3 regions of the Staphylococcus kloosii genome follow, and region 3 is predicted to be linked to each of the others. Evidence: riboswitches for the same ligand, from Rfam matches in the RefSeq annotation. Region 3 holds a riboswitch; each other region holds the start of a gene.

Region 1 (8,327 bases), 100 kb from region 3:
GAGATATCTAAACCATATTATTAAATTATATCGATAGTAAGAAGCTTTATTTTTACTAAATCAGAATATATATTTACTTCTTTCATAAATTCATATTACAACTAAGCACTTTATTTTTTGGCTATAAATGTAGTTTGAAAACTTAATATAGGCGCATTTACCTTTTAGTAACCTACCATCAATATAAAAGAGTCTAGCGATAATATAATATCCTAGACTCTTGTTGAGCATCGTATTTATGACTCACCATCTACAAATTAAGATGAGCTATAGTAAATTCATTCTTTGACCATCACCTAGTGTAATGACAAATGATCACGCAACGTCGTAGTCGTATAGTCGTGACGGTATAAGTTACGTTTTTGCAATTCCGGCACAATATATTCTACGAAATCTTCTAAACTTTCCGGTAACGTAGGTGGCATTAAATTAAATCCATCGGCCACCCCATCATTAAACCAATGTTCCATCTCATCCACGATTTGTTCAGGTGTTCCTATTAACGTTAAATGTCCGCCACCAGCACTAATATATCCTAATAATTCACGTACAGTCGGTTGTTTTTCTTCAATAATAGCTAATATCGTTTCATAACGTCCAATAGGTCCTTCAAATTCATGTACAGAAGGTAACGCTGGCACAGGTTCATCTAATGGCCATGCTGAACAATCTTGTTGAACGAAAAAGCTTAATTGTTTCAATGCTTTTGCTATTGGCATCTGCTTATCTAAATATGCTTTTTTGGCTAATGCTTCTTCATAAGTACGCCCAACATAAGTTACTAAACCTGGAAAAACTTTAACGTAATCTTGTCTATTCATTTCCTCTAACTGGGCATCTAACTTTTGGCGATAATTACGCGCTTGTGCTAAATTCCAAGATACTGAATAGACGGCATCTGCATATTTAGCGGCAAGTGCAATGCCTTGTTTCGAAGCACCTGCTTGCATTGCCACCGGTTTACCTTGCGGACTTTGAGGCGTCGTCAATGGTCCTTGCACATGATAATGCGTGCCCGAATGATCAATCGGTTTAATTTGTTGTGCATCAATCAGTTCACCTGTAGCACGATTATATACTAATGCTTTCTCATCCCATGACACCATCAATTTATTCATCACTTGCGCAAATTCATCTGCCTTCCCGTAACGTTCTGAATGATTAGGCAATTTCGCCATACTATGATTCATCGCTTCTAAATCTGTCATCGAAGTCACTAAGTTCCATCCTACACGACTGCTCGTAATATGATCTAAACTTAAAAGTTGTCTTGCCACTGTAAATGGATTAGCAAAACTACTCGAAATTGTAGCGACTAAACCTACATGCTTGGTTACTTGAGAAATAGCAGTTAAATTAATTAAAGGATCGTACCAAAATGATGGCATATCACTATTATCAGAAACTTGTAATGCTTGATTATCTGCAAAGAATACAGCATCAAAATAACCTTTTTCAGCAAGTTGTGCTAACGACTGATAATACGCAATATCACCAATGCGCTCAACTAAAGAATCTTCCATTAACCATGCACCAGAATGATGACCACAACCAATTAACAGCACTCCAATATGAAGTTGACGTTTATCCATAAAATATACTCCTTTACCTCACTATGTTTTAGTTCATTGTTAAGCCACCATCGACAGTGTAATTTTGACCGGTAATACCGCGTGCATTATCTGAAGCTAAAAAGGCAACCATATGCGCAACATCTTCTGGTGTTGTCACTTGGCGTAACGGCGTCGTTTGCGCAATAATATCAAACACTTCAGGCGTTGTAACAGCACTCGCGTCAGTTGTTTTTAATAATCCTCCTGAAACGACATTTGCCGTAATGCCATATTGACCTAATTCAGCCGCTATGTTGCGAGTAAAGCCAATTAATCCAGCCTTCGCCGTCGTATATTGGTGATAAGGTACGACTGGGTTTTGGTATAGGTTCGTGCCAATACTAATAATACTACCTTGTTTACGCTCTTTAAATTGTGGCACGACACTTTGAGTAACATTAAATGCAGCTTTTAACGTCCCATCTATTTGTTGTTGATAATCTTCCCATGTTAATTCAGTAAATGATTGTTGCGCAGTGGGATCAAATTTAAAATCTACGAGCGCATTGTTTACTACCACATCAATTTGACCAAAATGTTTAGTTCCTTGTGCAATCATTTTATCTACCGCTTCACGTTGAGTTACATCAGCTTGAATAGCAATCGCGTTATCAGAGCCCAATTCTGCCACTAAATCTTGTGCCGCTTGTTCACTATGACAGTAATTAATAATTACCTGCTGACCTTGCTCCACTAATGTTTTAACGATTGTTGCTCCTAAACCTTTACTACTGCCTGTTACTAAAATCACTTTCGACATAATATTTCACTCCTATAGTTTGATTTATAATTAAAATTTGCCACGCCAACGTGTCTTTGTAGTGTCAAAACAACAAAAACGCGACCTCCGAATATGGAAGCCGCGTCAAAAAATATCTTTATATATAATAAAGCACCAGTGCTTAAATTACAGTTTGACGAACACACTTCCCTACGCTAGTTCCAACTAGATCAGGTTCAAAGGGTTTGAGGACATCCTCATCTCAGTGCAAAAATGACACCCCTAGTGGTTATTTAATTATTACTTTAAATGTATGTTCTTCGTTACATAATGTCAAGTTGCCTCTGTCATACTTATAAATTTACAATATACCTATCATTTTATAATTTTGTTAAAACAAAACTCTTTAGATTATAAGTTTTTATTATTATGAACTATTAAAACTTTTACATCAATTTTACACTGTGTTATATTCTATGTAAGGGCTTACATATTCGAAAGGAGGCAGTCTTCCTATGAGAACTTGTGATGTTATGCAATGAAAATTATTACAGCAAAAGAATTAAAAAATTTAGTAAAAAGTCATGACACCATTGCCCTTTCAGCATTGTCAGTAGGTAATTTACCAGTAGAAATACTGAAGCATCTTATTGACTATTATGATGAAACTCAACAACTAGACAACTTAACAATTATGATTGCTAATGATATTAGTGATTACGTTGGAGACGGCGTCGATTTAGACGCATTTATTAAACGTAATATGATAAAACGTTTAATATCAAGCATTATAGTAGCCTCACCCGCTACAATCTCAGCAATAAAAAATAATGAACTAGAAGCCTACTTTTTACCTCAAGGCGTGATGACGACGAATTATCGTAATCAAACTTTCGCCAGTCCAGGTACAATAACGACGATAGGCTTACATACAACGGTAGACCCTAGATATACGGGTGGTAAGGCAAATGATCGCACGAGTGAGGACTTAGTACAATTAACGGAAGTAAATGGTAAAGAATACTTACTTTACCAATTTCCTGAAGTTGATGTAGCCCTGTTACGAGGAACTTACGCAGATCGACAAGGTAACATTTATATGGATCATGAGGCACATCTTAGCGAAGCATATAGTGTTGCTGCTGCAGCACATAGAAATAACGGTAAAGTGATTGTACAAGTTAAAGCCGTTGTTGAAGATGGTAGCTTTAAACCAACAGATGTATTTATACCTAGCGCCTTAGTAGACTATGTTATGGTAAACGACAATCCACGTTACCATAAACAAGTTGTTCAAACGTATTATGACCCTGCGTTATCAGGACATTATAAAGTGTTAGAAATGCCTGGACCATACATTAAAATGAGTTCACGCAAAGTCATCTTACGACGGGCGGCACAATTTTTAACAAGTGGCGATATGGTCAGCATTGGATTTGGTATAAATAATGAATTATCTAATTTATTAGTCGAAGAAGATGTACGTGATTTAGTACATCTCAATATCGATACGGGCGTCTTTGATGGTTATATCGGTAGCAATGACTACTTGAGTATGCACTACAATTTAAGCGCACGTATGCGTCACGAAATGACATGGGATTTTATTTATAACGGTGGACTAGACATTGCATATTTGAGCTTTGCTGAAATAGACCAACAAGGTAATGTAAACGTCTCTTCATATGGTAATAAATTAAATGGCTGCGGAGGCTTTATAGACATAAGCCAAACCGTCGATACCATTGTTTTTTCTGGCTCATTGGTTGTCGGGGGTCAACTAGATTGTGTACATAACAAATTAGTCATCAACGAAGAAGGTAAGGCTACTAAATTTGTAGACGAAGTTCGCAACGTAGATTTTAATGCCGAATACGCACTATCCAAAGGTCAAACTGTTTATTACGTGACTGAGCGCGCGGTATTCCAACTGACAAATTCAGGTTTGAAATTAATCGAAATCGCACCAGGTGTAGACATAGATAGAGATATATTAGCGAATATGTCATTTAAACCGATTGTTCCTGACGACATTGGTTTAATGGATGCTAGTATGTTTCAAGAACATTGGGGTAATTTACACAAGTCGTTAGGGAGCAATAGTTAACCGAATACAAGGGGGTATAAACTATGAATTTCGATTGGATTAAGACAAGAGCAATATTTGAAGAAGAGAAACCTGCAATTATAGACCCAGCTAAGGGTACTGAATGGACATACCAACAGTTAAATATACGTGCTGAGAATCTCGCTTCTCATTTATGTGAACAAGGCACAGAACGCGGCGATGTTATTGGTATATTTGCACCTAATGATGTGGCAATTCTAGATGTCTTATTTGCCTCAATAAAATCAGGGACCGTGTTCTTACCAATTAATTGGCGTTTAAATCCTGAAGAAATTGCAACCGTTGTTGAAGATTCAGGCGTAACAAAAATATTTTATGAAACAAAACACTTATCGTCACTTACTAAAATAGATGAATCTCTGTTATATATGGATATTAACGCTCAAGAATATAACGATATCGTTGATCCATCACATCATAACCGATTTGATAGCGTTGAATTGCAAGGTGATGACTTAGCATCGTTATTATATACAAGTGGTACTACGGGCGTGCCTAAAGGTGTTATGTTCTCACATGATTCATTCGTTAGTAATGGTATTAATTTAAATCATACACACCCAACCTATCCAACAGACGTTACAATCGTCGCTTTACCTATGTTCCACGTGTTTGGTTTTAATGATTTAACTTTACCAGCGCTATTTAATGGAGGCACATTAGTTTTACAGCGTTATTTCAATGCTGAAGAGCTAAACAGTCTTATGATGGAATATAAACCTGACTATATGTTGCTTATTCCAACAATGTTATATGCAATGCTTGTAGCAAAAAACTTTAACCCGGAAGCTTATCAAAGCGTGCGCTACTTAATTCAAGGTGGATCACCTCCACTACCTGCAGTACAAGCAAAATTACTAGACATGAACATTGCGCTTATTAATGGTTATGGTCTAACTGAAGCACCAATCGTTTCTGTAAATACTGTAAGCAATTCAAAAGTTAAACCTAAATCAATCGGGCATCCAGTCATCTTTACTGAAGTACGTATTTTCGATGATGATTTCAATGAAGTTGAACCAGGAGAAATTGGCGAATTAGGCGTACGTGGTAAAAACGTTACACCAGGCTATTGGAATAAGCCAGAAGCTACAGCGAAAAGTTTCCATGATAATTTCTTTTTAACTGGGGACCTCGCGACAATTGATGAAGATGGCGATGTTTATATCGTTGACCGTAAGAAAGAGATGATTATTACAGGTGGCGAAAACGTACTGCCATCAGAAGTTGAAGCGGTATTATCAGAACATCCATTGGTAGCACAATGCGTAGTTGTTGGATTTACAAGTCCAAAATATGGCGAATCCGTATCGGCTGCAGTCGTGTTAACTGAGGAAGATGATAATTTCGAAGAAAAATTAGACAAGTTCGCACGTGAAAAGCTTGGCGGTTATAAAGTACCTAGAATGTACTTAAGTATAAACCATATGCCTTTAAACTCAACATCTAAACCAGATAAACTTGCTTTACAACAACGTATGAATGAAAAAGCAGAGAAATTGCACCAAGGAGACGAATTGGCATAACAACATCATCATGTAAAACTTTAAAAATTTTTACTAATAAATGTAAGCGTTATCATAAATATTATTGGAGGTTTTATTATGTCTACAAAAACTGAAATATTAAAAGAATTATATCCAGAAGATACGTTAAATATATCTAAAGAGCTCACTGAAGGTGAAGTTAAATTTTTAAAACAATTAGATGATATGTTGGAAAATAATTATCGTGATTCAATTAATGACCATTGGGCTAATGCTACGATTCCAGAAGGTTTCTTCGAAGAATTAGGCAAATTAAATTATTTTAATAATCCCCTACTCTTTGAAGGCCGTGGTGATGCGAAAACAACAAGCCAAATGTTCCAATTTTTCTTATCTTATACAGTAGCGAGATTTGATGTCTCACTCGTCACTTTATTAGGTGTACACCAAGGTTTAGGACATAACGCGTTCTTATTTGGTGGTAGTAAAGAACAAGTGGCCTATTACGTGCCAAAATTACAATCTCATGAATTACGTACTTGTTTTGCATTAACAGAACCAAACCATGGCTCTGACGTTGCAGGCGGTTTAGAAACAGTTGCAACAAAAGATGGAGATAAATGGGTTTTAAACGGTGAGAAGAAATGGATTGGTGGCGCACATTTATCAGATGTTATACCAGTATTTGCAGTCGATGCCGAAACTAAAAAACCAAAATGTTTCATCGTTCGTCCTGAACAAGAAGGCGTAGAGATTGATATTCTTCAAAATAAAATCGCCTTAAAAATTGTGCCTAACGCGCATATTAAATTAACAAATGTCGTCGTTGAAGAACAAGAACGTCTACAAAACATTAATAGTTTCAAAGATGTAGCAAAAATCCTTTATTCAACTCGTGCTGGTGTAGCGTATATGTCGACTGGCGCAATGGCCGGAGCTTTACGTGCCACTTTAAAATACGTTAAAGAACGTAAACAATTCGGTAAAGAAATTAGTAAGTTCCAATTAATACAAGAAAAATTAGCTATGATGCAAGGTAACTTATCACAAGCAATGGCCATGTCGGCACAACTTGCACGTATGCAAGCAAACGGTGAGTACGATGAAGTTGCAACATCAACAGCAAAAATGATGAACTCATTACGCTTCAGAGAATCTGCGGCAATGGGTCGTGGCATCACAGGTGGTAACGGCATTTTAGCTGAATACGACATCGCAAGATTTTTCTCAGACGCAGAAGCAATTTACACATATGAAGGTACACACGAAGTGAATGCTTTAGTTATCGGTAGAGCTCTTACTGGCGACTCTGCATTTATCTAATATGACTAATTAATAATCACTTGGAGGTATTTATATGACTATACGCAAAGCAACAGTATTAGGTGCTGGCACAATGGGCAGTCAAATTGCTGCCCTATTCGTAAATGCTGGTTTGAAAGTAAAATTGTTAGATATCGTAATAGATGACAATGATCCAAATAAAATATCTAAAAAAGCATACGAAACAATTACCAATAAAAAAAGACCGATGTTATTTAATTTAGACTACGCTTCTAATTTAACTTACGGTAACTTTAATGAAGATTTAGCTCATGATGATGCAGACATTTATATCGAAGCCGTCAAAGAAGACGTGGACGTTAAACATCAAATTTGGCAACAAGTGCAACAAAATGCTAAAGAAGGTGCAATCTTTGCAACGAACACTTCAGGTATTCCAATTGAATCTATCGCGCAAGCGTTCAATGACGATACTAGACAAAGATTTTTAGGATTACATTTCTTTAACCCACCACGCATTATGAAATTAGCGGAAATCATCCCTAATGAACATACTGCAAACAGTGTTATTGAAAGTGTTAAATCCTTTGCAGAAGAAATATTAGGTAAAGGTACTGTCGTAGCAAATGACGTTGCAGGCTTTGTTGCAAATAGAGTTGGTACTCAATCTATGAACGACGTTATGTATAGAGCAGAACAACAAGGTTTCTCTATTACAGAAGTAGATGCACTAACTGGACGTGCTATCGGCAGACCTAACACTGGTACTTATGGGCTTACTGATTTAGTTGGTCTTGATATTGCTCAAACCGTGACTGAAGGTATGCGTCGAGTGCCTGAAGAGCAACCTTACTTCAAGGAAGTTCAATTAAGTAAAAAACTTTTCGAAGCTGGCGCATTAGGTCGTAAAACAAAACAAGGTTTTTATAAGAAAGAAAATAAAAAACGACTTGTCTTAGACCCTGAAAAAAATGAATATGTAGAACCACAACAGCCTACATTCAATATATTAGGCCAATTCAGTAAAGATTTAGTTCATAACTTAGACGTTATTTTTAACGCAACTGACGATGCCGGTAAATTTTTATGGGAAA
Region 2 (8,327 bases), 1.2 Mb from region 3:
AAGACGCATATATTGATGGTTCACAAGTAGAAGCAGGTCATGTACTTGTAGGATTAAGTTCAAGTGGTATCCACTCAAATGGTTATAGTCTTGTTAGAAAAATTATCGCTAATTCAGGCGTTAATTTAAATGATAACTTTGATGAGGATCGTACTTATTTACAAACATTTTTAGAACCTACACGTTTATATGTAAAACCCGTCCTTGATATTTTAAATCAATTTAAAGTATATGCAATGACTCATATTACAGGTGGCGGCTTTTATGAAAATATACCTAGAGCCTTACCTGAAGGCGTAACTGCTCAAATTGATGCCACAGCTTATGAAGTGCCAAAAATATTTAAGTGGTTACAACAGCACGGTGATGTACCTGCAGATGAAATGTACAACGTATTTAATATGGGTATCGGTTATACATTAGTAGTTGATAAAGAAAATAGCGACGCAATTATAAAAATTGCTCAACAGTACGATATAGACGCTTATGTTATAGGTGAGATTGTGGAAGGCGATGAGCCTATACAAATAACGGGGGTATTAAATTGACAAAAATAGCTATTTTCGCTTCTGGTTCTGGGAGCAACTTCGAAAATATTATGACACAGATTGAACAAGGTTTGTTACCTAATATAGAAGTTACAGCATTATACACTGACCAATTAACAGCAAGTTGTATTGAACGAGCAAGACAATTTAAATTAGACGTGCATATTAACGAATTGAAAAACTTCGATTCTAAAGAAGATTATGAACGTAAAATTTTAGAATGGTTAACTTCTGAAAAGGTTGAATGGATTGTCTTAGCCGGTTATATGAAATTAATCGGTACGGAAATTCTTAATGCATATGACAGAAGGATTCTTAATATTCATCCATCGTTGTTACCTAAATATAAAGGTAAAGATGCAGTTGGCCAAGCTTTAAATAGTGATGACGATATAACAGGTACAACGGTTCACTATGTAGATAGTGGCATGGATACAGGCGAAATAATTGCGCAACGTACTTGCCCTATTTATCCCGATGATAATAAAGAAAGTTTAGAAACACGAATTAAGCAATTAGAACATAAACTATATCCTGAAGTAATCGCTGAAATTATTCAATAAGAGGTGCAAAAAATGAAAAAAGCAATTTTAAGTGTTTCCGATAAAACTGGTATTGTAGATTTTGCCAAAGCTTTAACTGAACAAGATTATGAACTTTATTCTACTGGTGGTACGATGCGTGCGATAAAAGAAGCAGGGGTGGAAGTTCATTCAATTTCTGAATTAACACAGTTCGATGAAATTTTAGATGGACGTGTAAAAACATTACATCCAGCAGTGCATGGCGGTATTTTAGCAGATAGAGACAAAGAAGAACATTTAGCTCAATTAGAAGAACAACATATAGCTTTAGTCGATATGGTAGTCGTTAACTTATATCCATTTAAAGAAACAGTTGCTAATCCTGACGTTACTGAAGATGATGCAATTGAAAATATAGATATCGGTGGGCCAACGATGTTAAGAGCGGCTGCGAAAAACTTTAAACACGTGACTACTATAGTTCATCCTTCAGATTACGATGAAGTAATCGCAAGAGTGAAAAATAATACATTAGATTATGACTATAAAAAATCACTAATGATTAAAGTATTTGAACATACAAATAGTTACGATGCGGCAATCGTTGATTTCTTTAACAATAATAAAGAAAGTTTACGCTATGGAGAAAATCCACAACAAGAAGCATACTTTGTACGTACATCAACTGATAAGCATACATTAGGTGGCGCAGAGCAATTACACGGCAAACAACTTAGTTATAATAACATTAAAGACGCAGATGCAGCATTAGCATTAGTTAAACAATTTGAGCAACCTGCAGCAGTAGCGGTAAAACATATGAACCCTTGTGGTGTTGGTATAGGTGAAGATATTGAAAGTGCCTATCAACATGCATTTGAAGCAGATAGTCAATCTATTTTTGGTGGTATAGTTGCTTTAAATAGAAAAGTTGATGCCACACTTGCAAATAAATTGCATGAAATCTTCTTAGAAGTAGTCATTGCACCTGAATATAGTGAAGAAGCTTTAACTATTTTAAGACAAAAGAAAAATATTAGATTATTAGAAATTGGTATGCATATCGATAGTGATGAGCAAGAACTTGTATCAGTTTCAGGTGGTTATCTTGTTCAAGATAAAGATAATAAAAAAGTACAACGTGAAGATATGTCAGTTGTAACAGAAATTGCGCCTACAGAAGCGCAGTGGGAAGCTATGTTACTTGGATGGAAAGTTGTTGGCTCAGTCAAAAGTAATGCAGTAATTTTAACAAATGATAAACAAACTGTCGGTATTGGTGCTGGACAAATGAATCGTGTAGGTTCTGCAAAAATTGCCATCGAAAGAGCGATAGAAATGAACGAAAATGTTGCACTTGTGTCAGATGGCTTCTTCCCAATGGGGGATACAGTAGAACTAGCAGCGCAATCTGGTATTAAAGCAATCATTCAACCAGGTGGTTCAATTAAAGACCAAGAATCAATTGATATGGCAAATAAATATGGCATTACAATGGTAACAACAGGCGTACGTCACTTTAAACATTAAATGGAAGGTAGGTTGAAAAAATGAAAGTTCTTGTAATAGGTTCGGGTGGTAGAGAACATGTACTTGCTTTTAAACTCAATCAATCTAGTCTAGTTAGCCATTTATATGCCATTCCTGGCAATGACGCTATGGTAAATAGTGCAGAAGTTCATAAAGAGATAGCTGAAAATGATCATGCAACAATCGTTGAATTTGCGGTGGCAAATAATATTGATTGGGCTATTATTGGACCTGAGCAACCATTGACTGAAGGATTAACAGATAAACTACAAGCAGAAGGTATCAAAGTATTTGGCCCCAATAAAGTTGCTGCTCAAATCGAAGGATCAAAGTCATTTGCAAAGCAAATCATGGAACGTCACAATATTCCAACTGCTGATTACCAAGAAATTAATAACAAAGCTACAGCGTTGTCGTACATAGAGGAATGTGACTATCCAGTTGTGTTAAAAAAAGATGGATTAGCTGCTGGTAAAGGTGTTATCATTGCACAAAATTATGACGAAGCACTTAAAGCAGTACAAGCATTTTATGAAAATGGAGATGAACTTGTCGTTTTCGAAACGTTTTTAGAAGGTGAAGAATTTTCACTAATGACCTTTGTAAACGGTGATTATGCAGTACCTTTTGATTGCATTGCACAAGATCATAAACGAGCATTTGATGACGATAAAGGTCCTAACACAGGTGGAATGGGTGCTTACTGCCCAGTTCCACATATCGGTGAAGATATTTTAAGCCAAACAAATGAAACGATAGCGCAACCGATTGCGAAAGCGATGCATGAGGAAGGTTATTCATTTTTCGGTGTACTATATATAGGTGCGATTATTACAAAAGATGGTCCAAAAGTCATTGAATTTAATGCACGCTTTGGAGATCCTGAAGCGCAAGTATTATTAAGTCGAATGGATAGCGACTTAATGCAACACATTATTGAACTAGATCAAAAACAACCTATCCAATTTAAATGGAAAGAAGATGCTTTTGTTGGCGTTATGCTTGCTTCAAAAGGCTACCCAGGCACATACGAAAAAGGCAAAACTGTCGCTGGATTCACTTTAGATGGCAATTATTTTGTAAGTGGTCTGACGTTACAAAATGATAATTATGTAACAAGTGGTGGGAGAGTTATATTAGCTGTAGGACAAGGTGAAAATATTGCTAGCGCTAAACAACAAGCATATCAACGTATAGCAAATATAGAAAGCAACGCCTTATTCTATAGAAATGATATAAGTAATAAGGCAATAAGATAAAAATAAACGTCAATTTCTACCTAGTTAAGATAGAAATTGACGTTTTTGCTTTTTAAATGAATGTTTAATAAATATTATTAACTCGTACGTCATTAATGCTAGTAATAGGCATGAAATGAGCTAATATAAATGCTAAAGCTACTAACACAATCATAACGACGATTAAAATAATATCTTTATATGAAAAAGGGACATAATAGTAATACGTTCGTGGTCCATCTTTAAAACCTTTTTTCTCCATTGCTACTGATAGTTGATGTGCTTTTCTAATATTTTGACTTAGCATAGGAATTAACAAATGTTTAAAACGGTTTAATCCTTTGTGATTTTTCGAAGGTATCATTTGATAACGCATTTTTAACGTTCTTCGTAATTGAACAAATGAACTTAACATAAGTGGTACCATTCTTACAGCTGCCATAAAAGCATAGGCAAACTTGGGCTTAACTTTTAAATGTTGCATTAAGCTATAAAAAATCATGACGATTTGCGAGGAGAATACAACCAATAAACCAAAGAATGACACGGTCATTGTTCTTAATGAAAGATGTAAACCTCTTATTAAACTTTCTATTGAAATTTGTATAAAGCCTAGTTTAAATAGCATATGCGTACCATTACCATAAAAGATCATAAATAATGCTGACACTATACTAAATATCATAGTAAAGAGAATAAATATTAATGTGACTCTTAATTTAATACCATTAAAAAACAATAAAAATAGAACCATTAATAAAGCTAAATAAATCATTAAATCGAATTGGTGAATTAATATTACTAAGAAAAATAATAAAACCGATAATGCCAATTTCGTAATAATATTAACGTCATCTAAGAAGGTGTATTTTGTTTTCCATAAATCAAACATGTACTTCACCTAACATTTCTACGAGTTGTTTATTTTCTACGTGTATTCTGCGTGTAGAATAGCGTTTTATAATTTCGGGATCATGCGTAACCATAATTATAGTTTGACCTTTGCTAATACGCTGTTGAAATAATTTGATAAGATTAAACGTATTATGACTATCTAAACCAAAAGTAGGTTCATCTAATAAGATAATTTCAGCTTCTGAACTTAATGCAGTAGCAACACTTAAACGTCTTTTTTGTCCTACAGAAAGTTCAAAGGGGTGTTGATGTTTGACTTCGGTTAAATTTAGTTCTTGTAACATAGCTTCTGTTTTTTGTTGCGCTTCAGTATCGCTATAGTTTGAATATTGAACATATATTTCATTGTAAACAGAATTAGTAATAAATTGTAATTCTGGATTTTGATAAACTAAAAAGGCATGGTGTGCAACATCTTTTATCTTGCGGATAAGTTTATTGTTAAAATACATTTTCCCTTCATATTGAATAAGTTGCATTAAAGATTCTAGTAGGGAAGTTTTTCCACTACCATTAGCTCCGGTGATTGTAATCCACTCACCTTGATTTATCGTTAATTCATTGACTTTAATCAACGCTCTTTTGTCTCTTTTTATCGTGCATTGTTCTATACGAAGTTGATAGTCTGACTTTTCTAAAGTAGGCTGTGTGATAGGTTTAGGTGCATAATCCCAAGCTTTAGGGTGCCACACACCATATTCAGTTAGTAGATGTTCATAGTTAGTTAATATGGTGTGTGGTTGTTCATCTGCAATAATATTTCCATCATAATCGAATAAAATTACTCTATCTATGTGTTCCCATATATGAGCTACTTTATGTTCGACAATAAGCACTGTTTGATTAGTCCATAATGATTTAATTTTAGACCAAAGTGCTTCGGTCGCTTCAACGTCTAACATAGCAGTAGGTTCATCTAGAAATAAGGTATTGGCATTTTGTAATAACGTTTCTGCAATTGCTAATTTTTGTTTCATGCCTCCACTTAATTGATTTACATACTGATCTTTATCAACAGACAAACCAACAGATTGCAATGCTTTTAATATCTCTTCATCCATTTGATCTGTAGGAACTTGTCTGTTTTCTAAAATAAAAGCTAATTCTTCATAGACTTTTGGCATACAAAATTGGGTGTCAGGGTCTTGAAAAATAACACCACTATTTAAATCTCTATCTAGTTGATCATATTTTAGGGGCAGTTCTATCAAGTCAGGTACTATACCGCTAAGTACATTCAATAGTGTACTTTTCCCTGAACCTGATGGACCTAATAATAGGACTTTTTCTTGATCCTTTATCGTTATATCTAACCCATCAAAAATCTTTTTGTTGGCGTTTGGGTATTTTAGGCGTAAATTTTTTGCTACTAACACGTGCAACGCTCCTTATAAATTATCGTAATCTTCTTTTGATGAGGGTCTAAATAATCTAGTAACACCTGTTTGATCGAGCGCCTTAACTATATAATAAGAGAGTAGTCCGGCAACTAATATGCCGCCTAATAAACGAAAAACAATATATAGTATTAAGTTCCAGCTTGTAAGTGATGCTAGGTAACCATAAGCAAAGTCTAATGGTAATGTTGAAATTGCAGTTAATAAACCAGCTAAAATGGCAACGATAGCTTTGCGAGATTTATATCTAAAAATAGCAAATATAATTTCACATGCTAACCCTTGTACAAATGCGTAAATCATTGTAGCAATATCGAAACGACCCATAATAATAGTTTCACCAGCACCAGCTGCAAATTCAGCTAATAAAGCAATACCGGCTTTTGGAATAATAAGATAAGCTACTACTGCAGCCATAAACCAAGCACCATAAGTAATTTCTTCTATATGAAGACCAGATACTTGAAATGCTTTATAAACGAAATTCCAAATATTATAAATAATTGAAAAGACGATAGCAATAAGTATCGTAACGAGTATTTCTGATAGTTTTAAACCTTTTGACATATAACATTCCTCCATAAAAAAACGCACAACCTCACTAGAAGTTGTGCGTAATTATAGGCATAATTATACAAAAACATTAATAAATTAATAATTATAATTGTACACTTTCCTACGCTAGTCTCATCTAGATCAGGTTCAAAGGGTTTGAGGTAATCCTCATCTCAGTTACAAAACACCCCTAGTGCGTATATTAAGTTTTAATTTAACCTTAATGTATGCCTTTTAATGTCGTTTGTCAAGGTTGTAAATGAAAATTTATCTCATTACATCCTTATTCGTATAAGTCTTGAATATTTTTCATCGTTTCTTCGTGATTATCAGTACTGTTTTCGTTTTTGTCTTTTAATTCATTTTCAGCGTTTTTTGCTTGTTCAGCTAAGTCTTTGTGCATTTCTTCTTTACTCATAGGTAACCACTCCTCAATTTAGGGTTTTTACTATATAAAGTTGTTATACAGATGTGTTTACCTCCTCCACAAAATTTAAAACAAATTAATTATAATATTGTTGCAAGAAATCGTATAAATAAGGTATTCTTAAGTAATTGAAGTTTGTTTAAAATAAAGCAAACTGTGGAAAGTCTAATGTGTGTATTTTATATCATACTATAGACTTATTTATCGGTTTAATTAAAGACAAGATTCTTAAGTTCGTATATAATAACTTTGAGGTGAATGGTATGTCGTTTTTGAAAAAACACGCCGAAATATTATATAGCTATGTAATTGGTATAGTGTCTATTTTAATAAGTGTCATTATATTACTTAATTTATCATTAATTAATAAACTTAATGGCAAAGATAAGATAGATTTACATATTCATAATGTTTGGGACTTTATCAATGCATTTTTCGGTGAAATTATTAGGGTAACGAGTAATTATATAGGTAGTTTCCCAATTGTTAGTGCAATTATAATTATTCTATTTGGTGCTTTAGTTATTTACTTAGGTTTTACATTATATCGCACGACTAAATATGATTATGATATTTCAATATTCTTCTTAGTAGTAGGTATTTTATATTTCCTAATAACAATAATTTTAATGACTCAAATTTATAGCTTCTTTGCAGTACTATTTATAGTGCCATTCGCTATTCATATAGGATATATCGTTTATAAAGACGAATTGAATCCTAATCACCGCAAGTATCACTATCTATGGATAATTTTTAGTTATGGCATTGTTTATCTATTGACGCAAATCGTTCTATATAGTCGTATAGACAGCGATGAAATCTTATCAATAGATATTTTGAGTATTAATACTTTCTTTTTAATCATGTGGGTATTAGGTCAAATGTCTATATGGAATTTCTTGTTTTTAAGAAGATCACTTCCGCTTACTAAACAAGAATTAGGTGAAGAAGAACCAGAACTTTCTCGTATGAGTAAAGATTCTATGACAAACCAAACAAAAGAACATTGGAAAAACTTTCAAGATAGAACAACTGAATTTACTCGTAAAACACGTAGAAGTGTTGATTTACAAAAAATGCGCGATAAGAAAGATAAAGTTATAAACAAATGGAAAGAAATTATAGACATTCAAGAAGATGACGTACCAAATTGGATGAAGAAACCAAAATGGTTGAAAACTGCATATGTT
Region 3 (8,327 bases):
TAAACACATACCCCATAAGAAGCCGACAAGACCGACTACAAAGACATTGCCTGTAAATAAATCTGGTAAGAAGTATAAGCCTAATGTAAAGACCGCACAGCCTACACCACCGATAAAGCTAATCGTATTTTTCCAACCAATTTTGTCACTTAATGCACCAAAAATTAAATTAAAGATAATATTGGCGATAAAAATTGTTCCCCAAATATTCAACCAAGTCGTTGTTTCAATTCCTCTTTTAGATAAATAGAGTGGTAAGAATAATGGAAATGCATATTGTGCTGCTTGGTTAATAATACGCACAATACATGCCACAGCTACGCGTGGCTCTCTATATAAAATAGAAATACCCGCGAAGATTTCTCTCATATGTTCTTTAGCGCCGCCTTCACGATCTTCTAATGAAAATTTATCTCTATTTACAAATACGGCAAGTACTGTTCCAATAAGTACCCAAATAATAGCAGTCCATAAAGTTCCAAAGTAGCCAATTTGTTTAATTGCAAATGAAGAATAGAATGAACCTAATACACTTAAACCACCTGTAAAGACGAACCAGAACCAACCTACGGCTGCACCTAAACGTTTTTGTGGAGAACGGTAAGCTACCCAAACTAAGAATGAATATGCAAATAATGGATAACCGAACCCTCTAATCGCATATGTAGGAATCATTAGCCCAAATTCTTCTGAAGGTACCGCAATACCAGCAAAGACCGCATGTCCTATAATATATAGTGTTGTCCCAATTAACATAACTTTTCTCGGTCCTATAACTTCCACTAAAACACCTGAAAGCCATGAGCCAATCGCTATCGTAACACCATAACACGTAGTTAAGGCTGCTGTTTGTTGTACCGATAATCCATGTTCTTGTAAATATGGACTTATCCAACCAAGTTCTAAACCATCACCCATCATAAAGATAAGCACGCCAATGTATCCCCAAAGTAATGTTGGCGGCATACCCATTTTTTCTAATTTATTATGCATAAGTAACGACACCCCTTTATCATTTACGTTTTCCAAATAACAGAAAGTTATGCATTTATCTTGTTTTAGAAAACGCTTTCATTTGTTTATTATATTCTATTTCATTTTTTCTTATAATGCAAACTTGTTTTTGTTTATTTTCATTTATTTTCGTTTTTGCCATTTCATTATTTTCACAATAAAAAAGAACGATAAGTTTATTTAGCTACTTATCGCTCTTTTTATATTCATCTATTTTAATTGTTTATTAAATTCTTCATATAATTGTCGTGCTGTAGAATCATCTTCAATACCATGCACATTCATACGCCCATCTTTAAAGAGTGTACAATTCACATCTTTATATTGAATTAACTTAGCAAATGCATTTTCTTTAATAATATGACCTGGGAAATAGGTTGCATAATCAAATGCCTGTCTCTTAAATCTAAATAAATATGCATCGCCACACATTGATTCGATTTGACTAGACCGAGTTTTATTCAACAATTCATATTCGCCTTGTTTACAAACGTGGCATCGATCATTTTTCAAGCTATCGATATTAATTGCTTGTTGTTTTAAATCAAACGTATCAATCGTAATTAACTTTTTTGAAAATCCTTCACCGGCCACATAACGCATCAGTTCTGACACTTGCATACTAACGACTTGATTAATTACTGGTGGTAAGACGCCGTTGATGGCACAACTTTCACCAGTACTTGGTACTGCTTGTAATAAACACTTTAAGCACGGTCCTTTATAATCAATAGCGTAAACCGTACCTTTGCTCCCTACAGCCGCACCATAAATCCAAGGAATTTGTAATTTATGACAAGCCTCATTGATAAGATACCTAATTTCGAAATGATCCATACCATCCATCACAATATCTGGATTAGAGTCGCTTAATAATTTTTCAATATTTGTGGCAGTCAGTTCTTCATATAGAATATTGATTTTGACTGTCGTGTTAATTTTATTTAATTTACTTTTTAAAGCTTCAACTTTAGGCAACATTTGTTGCGCATCTGCTTCATCATATAATGCTTGTCTGTGTAAATTACTTAATTCTACGATATCCATATCAATAACCGAAATTTCATGTACACCCATTCGCGTTAACATCTCTGCAATGTTACTACCAAGCGCACCTGCACCAAAGATCATGACATGCATTGTCTGCAAGCATTGTTGACCTGGTGCGCCAAAACGTTGATAACGGGTCTGACGATTATAGCGAGTTATCATAGGAAGCCAATACCTTCTACAGGGCTTGAAGCTTGTGCAGTATATTTAACTGGTATTCTGCCCGCTTCATAACTTAATCTACCGGCTTGAATACCTAATTTCATAGCTTCGGCCATTTTCACAGGATCTTGTGCGCTTGAAATAGCAGTATTTAACAAAATGCCATCGGCCCCTAGTTCCATCGCATGACATGCATCTTTAGGAGAGCCGATGCCAGCATCAACGATGACTGGTACGTCTACTTTTTCGATAATATAGCGTAGATTTAATGGGTTATTAATGCCTCTTCCGGTACCAATAGGTGATGCTAACGGCATAATCGCATGTACGCCTAACTCTACGAGACGTTTCGCCAATACGACGTCATTAGATACATAAGGACATACAGTGTACCCTTTTTCTAACAACACTTTACATGCCTCATACGTAGCTAATGGGTCAGGTAATAATGTTTCATCATCCCCAATTACTTCTACTTTAATCATGTCACATACGCCGGCGTGATTAGCTATTTCGGCAATTCTAATCGCTTCTTCTGCTGTTTTTGCTCCCGCTGTATTAGGGAAAGTAATGTAGTCTTGTAAATTTATATTCGCTAGTGGGTTAGGTAAGTTTTTGTCATACAAATTCATTCTTCTTACAGCAAAAGTTAAAACCGAAGTTTCTGCAGCATTAATTGCTTGTGTTTGTATTGTTTCATTTTCAAATTTACCAGTACCTAGCAATAATCTTGATTTTATTTCAAATTGTCCAATTTTAAACATATTAACCGCCTCCAACGAATTCTAATAACTCTAATTTGTCATTTGCTGAAACTACTTGTGATGCAAATGCGTCTTGCTTAATTAACTTGCTATTATGTTCAACAATAACGCGTTGTTCATCTATTTCGAGTTGTTGCAATAATTCTAATAATGTTAATTGTTCACCAAATTTAAATGTGTCACCATTAATCATGACTTCCATTTAACACACATCCTTTTACTGTAAAATCATTTAATATCTGCGGTTTTATATTTGTTAGCATCCATTTACTCATAAGTTCACCGACTATTGGAGATAATAAAATGCCGTTACGATAATGACCGGTAATAACAAATAATCCTTCGTCCACTTCGTCCATAATTGGAATTTCATTGGCAATATGCGGACGAACGCCTGACCATTCCTTTAATTTACGAGCATATTTTAGTTTCGGTATATGATGAGTAGCGCTATTAATTAACCAATCAACACCACGTTGTGAGACACCCACCGAATAGTCATCAAAATAACTTGTAGCACCAATAAGCACTCTATTTTTATTTTTCGGAACTAAGTAGCAACCATTTGTCATAAATATTGTCGACTGCAAACCCAAACCTTCTTGTTCCATCAATATAACCTCGCCTTTTACACCTGTTAATTGACGATCTTTTAATTGTGCTTGCACTAATTTATGACTCCATGCACCACCTGCAACGACAACTTTTGGAGCGTAATAATCACCTTTATTCGTCATTACTTTATATATTCCTTTGCCTTTTTTAATTGCCAATACTTCTGTATGTTGTATACGTTCAATGTTATTCACTTTTAACGATTGATACAAAGCCTTTGTATACTTATTCGCATTTATTTGGTGATCATTAGGAATATACAATGCCATGATCTCTTCAATATTAAGATTATTACCTGTTAAGCGATGCGCTTCTTGTTGTTCTAACAATCTTACATCAGGATTAACACGTGATAAAAAGTTATGTTGCGCTATCACTTTGTTATTGTCTTGAGCTTTATAGGCTAATTTAATCAATCCTGTTTCTTTATATTCAATATCACATCCAACTTCCGAGAGCAGCTGGTCGCTCAACTGTTTGAAATATTGCTGTGATTCCAAAGCCAAGCGATACGTCGGACTATCTTTAGAAAACTCATTTTGCGCGCCTAACATACCACCTGCCTTATAAGAAGCATGCATGCCGTCAATGTCTCTATCAATAATGCCTATATTCAACTTATGATGTTTTAAATTACGCGCGACAGACATGCCCATCACACCGGAACCGATAATGAGTACATCAAACATAATTTGACCACTCCTCTATAAATTTTCGTAAAGTTTGGTTATCACTGTTATAAAATAATGAAATACCAGCGATGCCAGCAAAACCTCGTGGCAATTGCGCTATAGTACGAAGATTTATGCCACCAAGCGCAATAACTTTAATTTCTTTGTTTAGTACTTGCGTAATTTCGCGTTGCGACCTAGGTTCTTGATGTGGTTTGGACGATGTAGGAAAAACATGACCAAACAATACATAATCACATTGCTGTTGTTCTGCATAAATGACACTTTCTTCACTGTGTGTAGACATGCTTACTATTGCTTGAGGATGTTGAGTTTTAAAATTTTTTAGTGCACTATGATATTCACTGAAATGGATAGACGTCATAGCGCAAGCAATAAATACATCTACATTACTATGCACAGTTAATTTATCTTTACTAATACCATGTTCAATAGCTGCTGTTATCCAATCTATCAGTTGAGACGTCGTCATAGGGGTACGTATAATTAAGTGATCGTAATATTCTAAAATGGATTTGTAATGTTCAATATCTAGCTGATTTAATATTTTGTATGGCGTGATAGCTACAAACATTGGTATTCACCTCTATATAAAATAAAAAAAACGTTATTTTTCTGGATAGAAAAATAACGTTTATAGTCAAATATAAAAATCGTCTAAGTAACGCCACTTTCCTACGCCAGTATGAACTGGATCAGGTTCGGGGAATTTCGAAATGACGATTTCGATCTCAGCCTTTTAAAAAGGCACTTCCAGTGGTTTATATAAAATTGTTAATTTTTGTGTTGTGAAAATCAATGAATCAATAACGTTAATGTAACTCAAGTTTTTAGAAATTGCAAACTACTTTGTAAATTAATGATGTGCATTTTCTTTAGTTAACTCAAGTAACTTTTTAGTTAGAGGTTGCGTTTGATTATAGACTGCTTTATATACATCAAAATAACTTTGGTAAGCAACATGACGTTCTTTATCGGGCTCAAATATTTTATCTTTATGGATGAAATGTTCAACACATGAGGCGATGTCATCATACCATTTCAAACCTGTAGCAGCGATCATTGCTGCACCCATAGATGGCCCTTCTTCATGTTTTAATTTATATACTTTCGCATTAAATACATCAGCTTGCAATTGTAACCAGAAATCACTTTTCGCACCACCACCAATAGCTACAACTTCTGTTATGTGCTTACCTTGCGTACGCAAATAAGCTATAGACTCGTATAACGAATAAGTAATGCCTTCGACGACTGCACGAGCCATGTCACCAAATGAATGCATGCCACTTAATCCAATAAAACTACCACGAATATTGGCATCTCCATGCGGCGTGCGTTCACCGGTTAAGTATGGTGCAAATATAAGTCCTTGAGCACCAACTTTAGATTGTTCGGCACATGACATAATTTCAGCAAAAGAATAATGTTGACCACAATGACGTTTAAACCAATTCAAACTATAACCAGCCGAGAGCGTCACACCCATAGCATACGATAAATTATTTACAGCATGTTTAAACATATGAATATTGTTACCATATACGGCATCTTGCTTTGCTTCACAAGATAAAATTACGCCTGATGTACCAATGCTACATAACGATTGATTAGGTTCAATGACACCTGCACCAATAGCCCCACAAGCATTATCACCACCGCCGGCAAACACTGCAACTTTATTCGTAATGCCTAGCTCTTCGGCAATAGACTGTTTCAAATAGCCTACTTGTGTATCCGAGGTAACGAGTGGTGGATAAATATTCGCAATATCAAATCGTCTGCCTACATCTTCTGACCATTTGTTCGTCACTGGATCTAATAATAATGTACTCGACGCATCGGACAATTCCATATTGATTGTATCTGTTAATTTGAAGCGCACATAGTCTTTAGGTAACAAAAATACTTTTGTCTTAGACCAATGCTCTGGTTCGTGTTGTTTTAACCACATTAATTTAGTTAATGTAAAGCCTTCTAACACAGGATTGCCCAACACAATATCACCTAGTTGTGATTTAATCTCTTCACATTGGGCAGTCGACCGTGTATCGTTCCACAATATGGCAGGTCTAATGACTTTGTACGCCTCGTCCAACACAATTAAACCATGCATTTGACCAGAAAATGATATGCCATTTATTTCAAATTTAGAATGCGTTTGCTTCAAATCATTTATAACTTCTCGCATCGTCTCAATAGTTACCGAAAACCATTCGTCGGGTTGTTGTTCACTATAACCAGGATAAGCATGTTGAATCGTTAATGGCGAACTCGCAGAAGCAATTATATGACCTTTGTCATTAACTGCTAAGGTCTTGATTGAGCTCGTCCCAATATCAATGCCTAGTACTAATTTTTCCACATTAATTTTTTCCTTTCCTAACTCAACACCTTAAATCAATTAATACATTATTCACTTACATTTGACAAGTCCCTTTCTTTTACTTAATAACTACATTGTTTTACTACTTTACAACTTAAAAATTTTAGACACTGGATAAGACTACTGGACGTCTAAAAAGTTGATTTAACAATGTTCAAGACACCTTATTCGATACATTAAATGTAACCTTTCTATTTTCAAAATGACATTGTCATTTACCAAAAGTTAACTAATAATATTAAATGTGAAAACAAATTTAATTCATTATCAAAACGCTTTGCTTATCAAATTAATTTGAGGGGTGTATACTTTATTATAGTTTGTCAAAGGAGTGGTATAACATGAGTACATTTTCTAACGAAGAAAAAGTACAGATTTTATCAGATATTGTGGAAATGAACACAGTTAATGATAATGAACTTGAGGTTTGTAAATATCTTCAAAACCTTTTCCAACAACACGGCATTGAGTCTACAATCGATCAAGTAGATGAACGTCGTGCAAATTTAATCGCTGAAATTGGTGACCAAGGACCAGTCATCGGTATTTCAGGTCACATGGATGTTGTATCTGAAGGCGACCGTTCTCAATGGTCATATGAACCATTTAAATTAACTGAAGACAATGGTTTTTTATATGGTAGAGGTGCCGCAGATATGAAATCTGGCCTAGCTGCGCTAGCAATTTCACTTATCGATATTCACAATAGTAATGCATTAACTAATGGTAAAATTAGATTTTTAGCCACTACCGGTGAAGAAATGGAACAATTAGGTTCTCAAAGCTTATACGAAAAAGGTTATATGGATGACGTGGAAGCACTTGTCATTGCTGAACCTTGTCAAGATATGCTCGTATATGCACATAAAGGGTCAATGGACTATCGCATTAAATCTAATGGCGTATCAGCACATAGCTCTATGCCAATTATAGGTAAAAATGCAATCACACCATTACTTAAATTTATTCAAGATATTGATGATGCAGCACAACAAATTTCTAGAGACGTTAAAGGCGAAGCATTTGATTTCTCTAACTTAATTTCAAACTTTAATAAAACATTACCAAGCAACGTTACTAAAGACGATGTTGAAGATGTTTTAAGTGGTTTAGTAATAAGCAATACGTTAATTAACGGTGGCGTACAAGTCAACTCAGTCCCTGAAACAGCTACTGCAGACTTTAATATTCGTACTATTCCTGAATATGATAACAATCAAGTTAAATCATTATTCAATGAAACTTTATCTAAACACAATGAAAATGGTGGTTCTTTAGAAAGTGATCTTTATTTAGATTTAGACCCTGTATTAACAACAGGCAAAAACTCATTAATCGATACCGCTAAATCAATTGGTGATCGTTTATTCAATAGAGATTTTATAGCATCACCTACTGTTGCTGTAACAGACGCATCTAACTTACTAAAAAGTAAAGATGAATCTTTCCCATTATTAGTATTTGGCCCTGGTGAAAACCCTCACCAATTAGATGAATGTGTGAGCAAAGAAAAATATTTACAATTTATTGATTTCTATAAAGAACTTTTAACAAATTATACAAAATAATACGGCTTTATAGTGCAAAAAGAGGTTAAGTCCTGACGCGTTGACGTCGCAACTTAACCTCTTTTTTAATAAATTG

Evidence for each region. A riboswitch is a leader RNA that binds a small molecule or an ion and turns the genes downstream of it on or off. The one in region 3 is predicted to bind thiamine pyrophosphate.
Region 1: another riboswitch for thiamine pyrophosphate. It lies ahead of C7J89_RS02700 (3-oxoacyl-ACP reductase); the one in region 3 lies ahead of C7J89_RS03105 (thiamine phosphate synthase).
Region 2: another riboswitch for thiamine pyrophosphate. It lies ahead of C7J89_RS10340 (ECF transporter S component); the one in region 3 lies ahead of C7J89_RS03105 (thiamine phosphate synthase).

Annotation. Positions count from the first base shown of each region.
Region 1 is NZ_CP027846.1:553,923-562,249, reverse strand. Features, by position in the region: gene C7J89_RS02705 (LLM class flavin-dependent oxidoreductase) at 297-1,592, opposite strand; gene C7J89_RS02700 (3-oxoacyl-ACP reductase) at 1,621-2,373, opposite strand; TPP riboswitch at 2,525-2,628, opposite strand; gene fadX (fatty acid degradation protein FadX) at 2,873-4,441, shown strand; gene fadD (long-chain-fatty-acid--CoA ligase FadD) at 4,465-5,988, shown strand; gene fadE (acyl-CoA dehydrogenase FadE) at 6,067-7,272, shown strand; gene fadB (3-hydroxyacyl-CoA dehydrogenase/crotonase FadB) at 7,307-8,327, shown strand, end outside.
Region 2 is NZ_CP027846.1:2,088,787-2,097,113, reverse strand. Features, by position in the region: gene purM (phosphoribosylformylglycinamidine cyclo-ligase) at 1-548, shown strand, start outside; gene purN (phosphoribosylglycinamide formyltransferase) at 545-1,111, shown strand; gene purH (bifunctional phosphoribosylaminoimidazolecarboxamide formyltransferase/IMP cyclohydrolase) at 1,124-2,602, shown strand; gene purD (phosphoribosylamine--glycine ligase) at 2,623-3,861, shown strand; gene C7J89_RS10350 (energy-coupling factor transporter transmembrane component T family protein) at 3,926-4,732, opposite strand; gene C7J89_RS10345 (ABC transporter ATP-binding protein) at 4,725-6,131, opposite strand; gene C7J89_RS10340 (ECF transporter S component) at 6,144-6,719, opposite strand; TPP riboswitch at 6,809-6,909, opposite strand; gene graF (glycopeptide resistance-associated protein GraF) at 6,991-7,125, opposite strand; gene auxA (lipoteichoic acid stability factor AuxA) at 7,398-8,327, shown strand, end outside.
Region 3 is NZ_CP027846.1:657,603-665,929, reverse strand. Features, by position in the region: gene C7J89_RS03130 (MFS transporter) at 1-993, opposite strand, end outside; gene C7J89_RS03125 (ThiF family adenylyltransferase) at 1,225-2,223, opposite strand; gene C7J89_RS03120 (thiazole synthase) at 2,223-2,990, opposite strand; gene thiS (sulfur carrier protein ThiS) at 2,992-3,192, opposite strand; gene C7J89_RS03110 (NAD(P)/FAD-dependent oxidoreductase) at 3,176-4,294, opposite strand; gene C7J89_RS03105 (thiamine phosphate synthase) at 4,287-4,871, opposite strand; TPP riboswitch at 4,953-5,062, opposite strand; gene xylB (xylulokinase) at 5,154-6,662, opposite strand; gene C7J89_RS03095 (ArgE/DapE family deacylase) at 7,025-8,251, shown strand; gene argB (acetylglutamate kinase) at 8,317-8,327, opposite strand, start outside.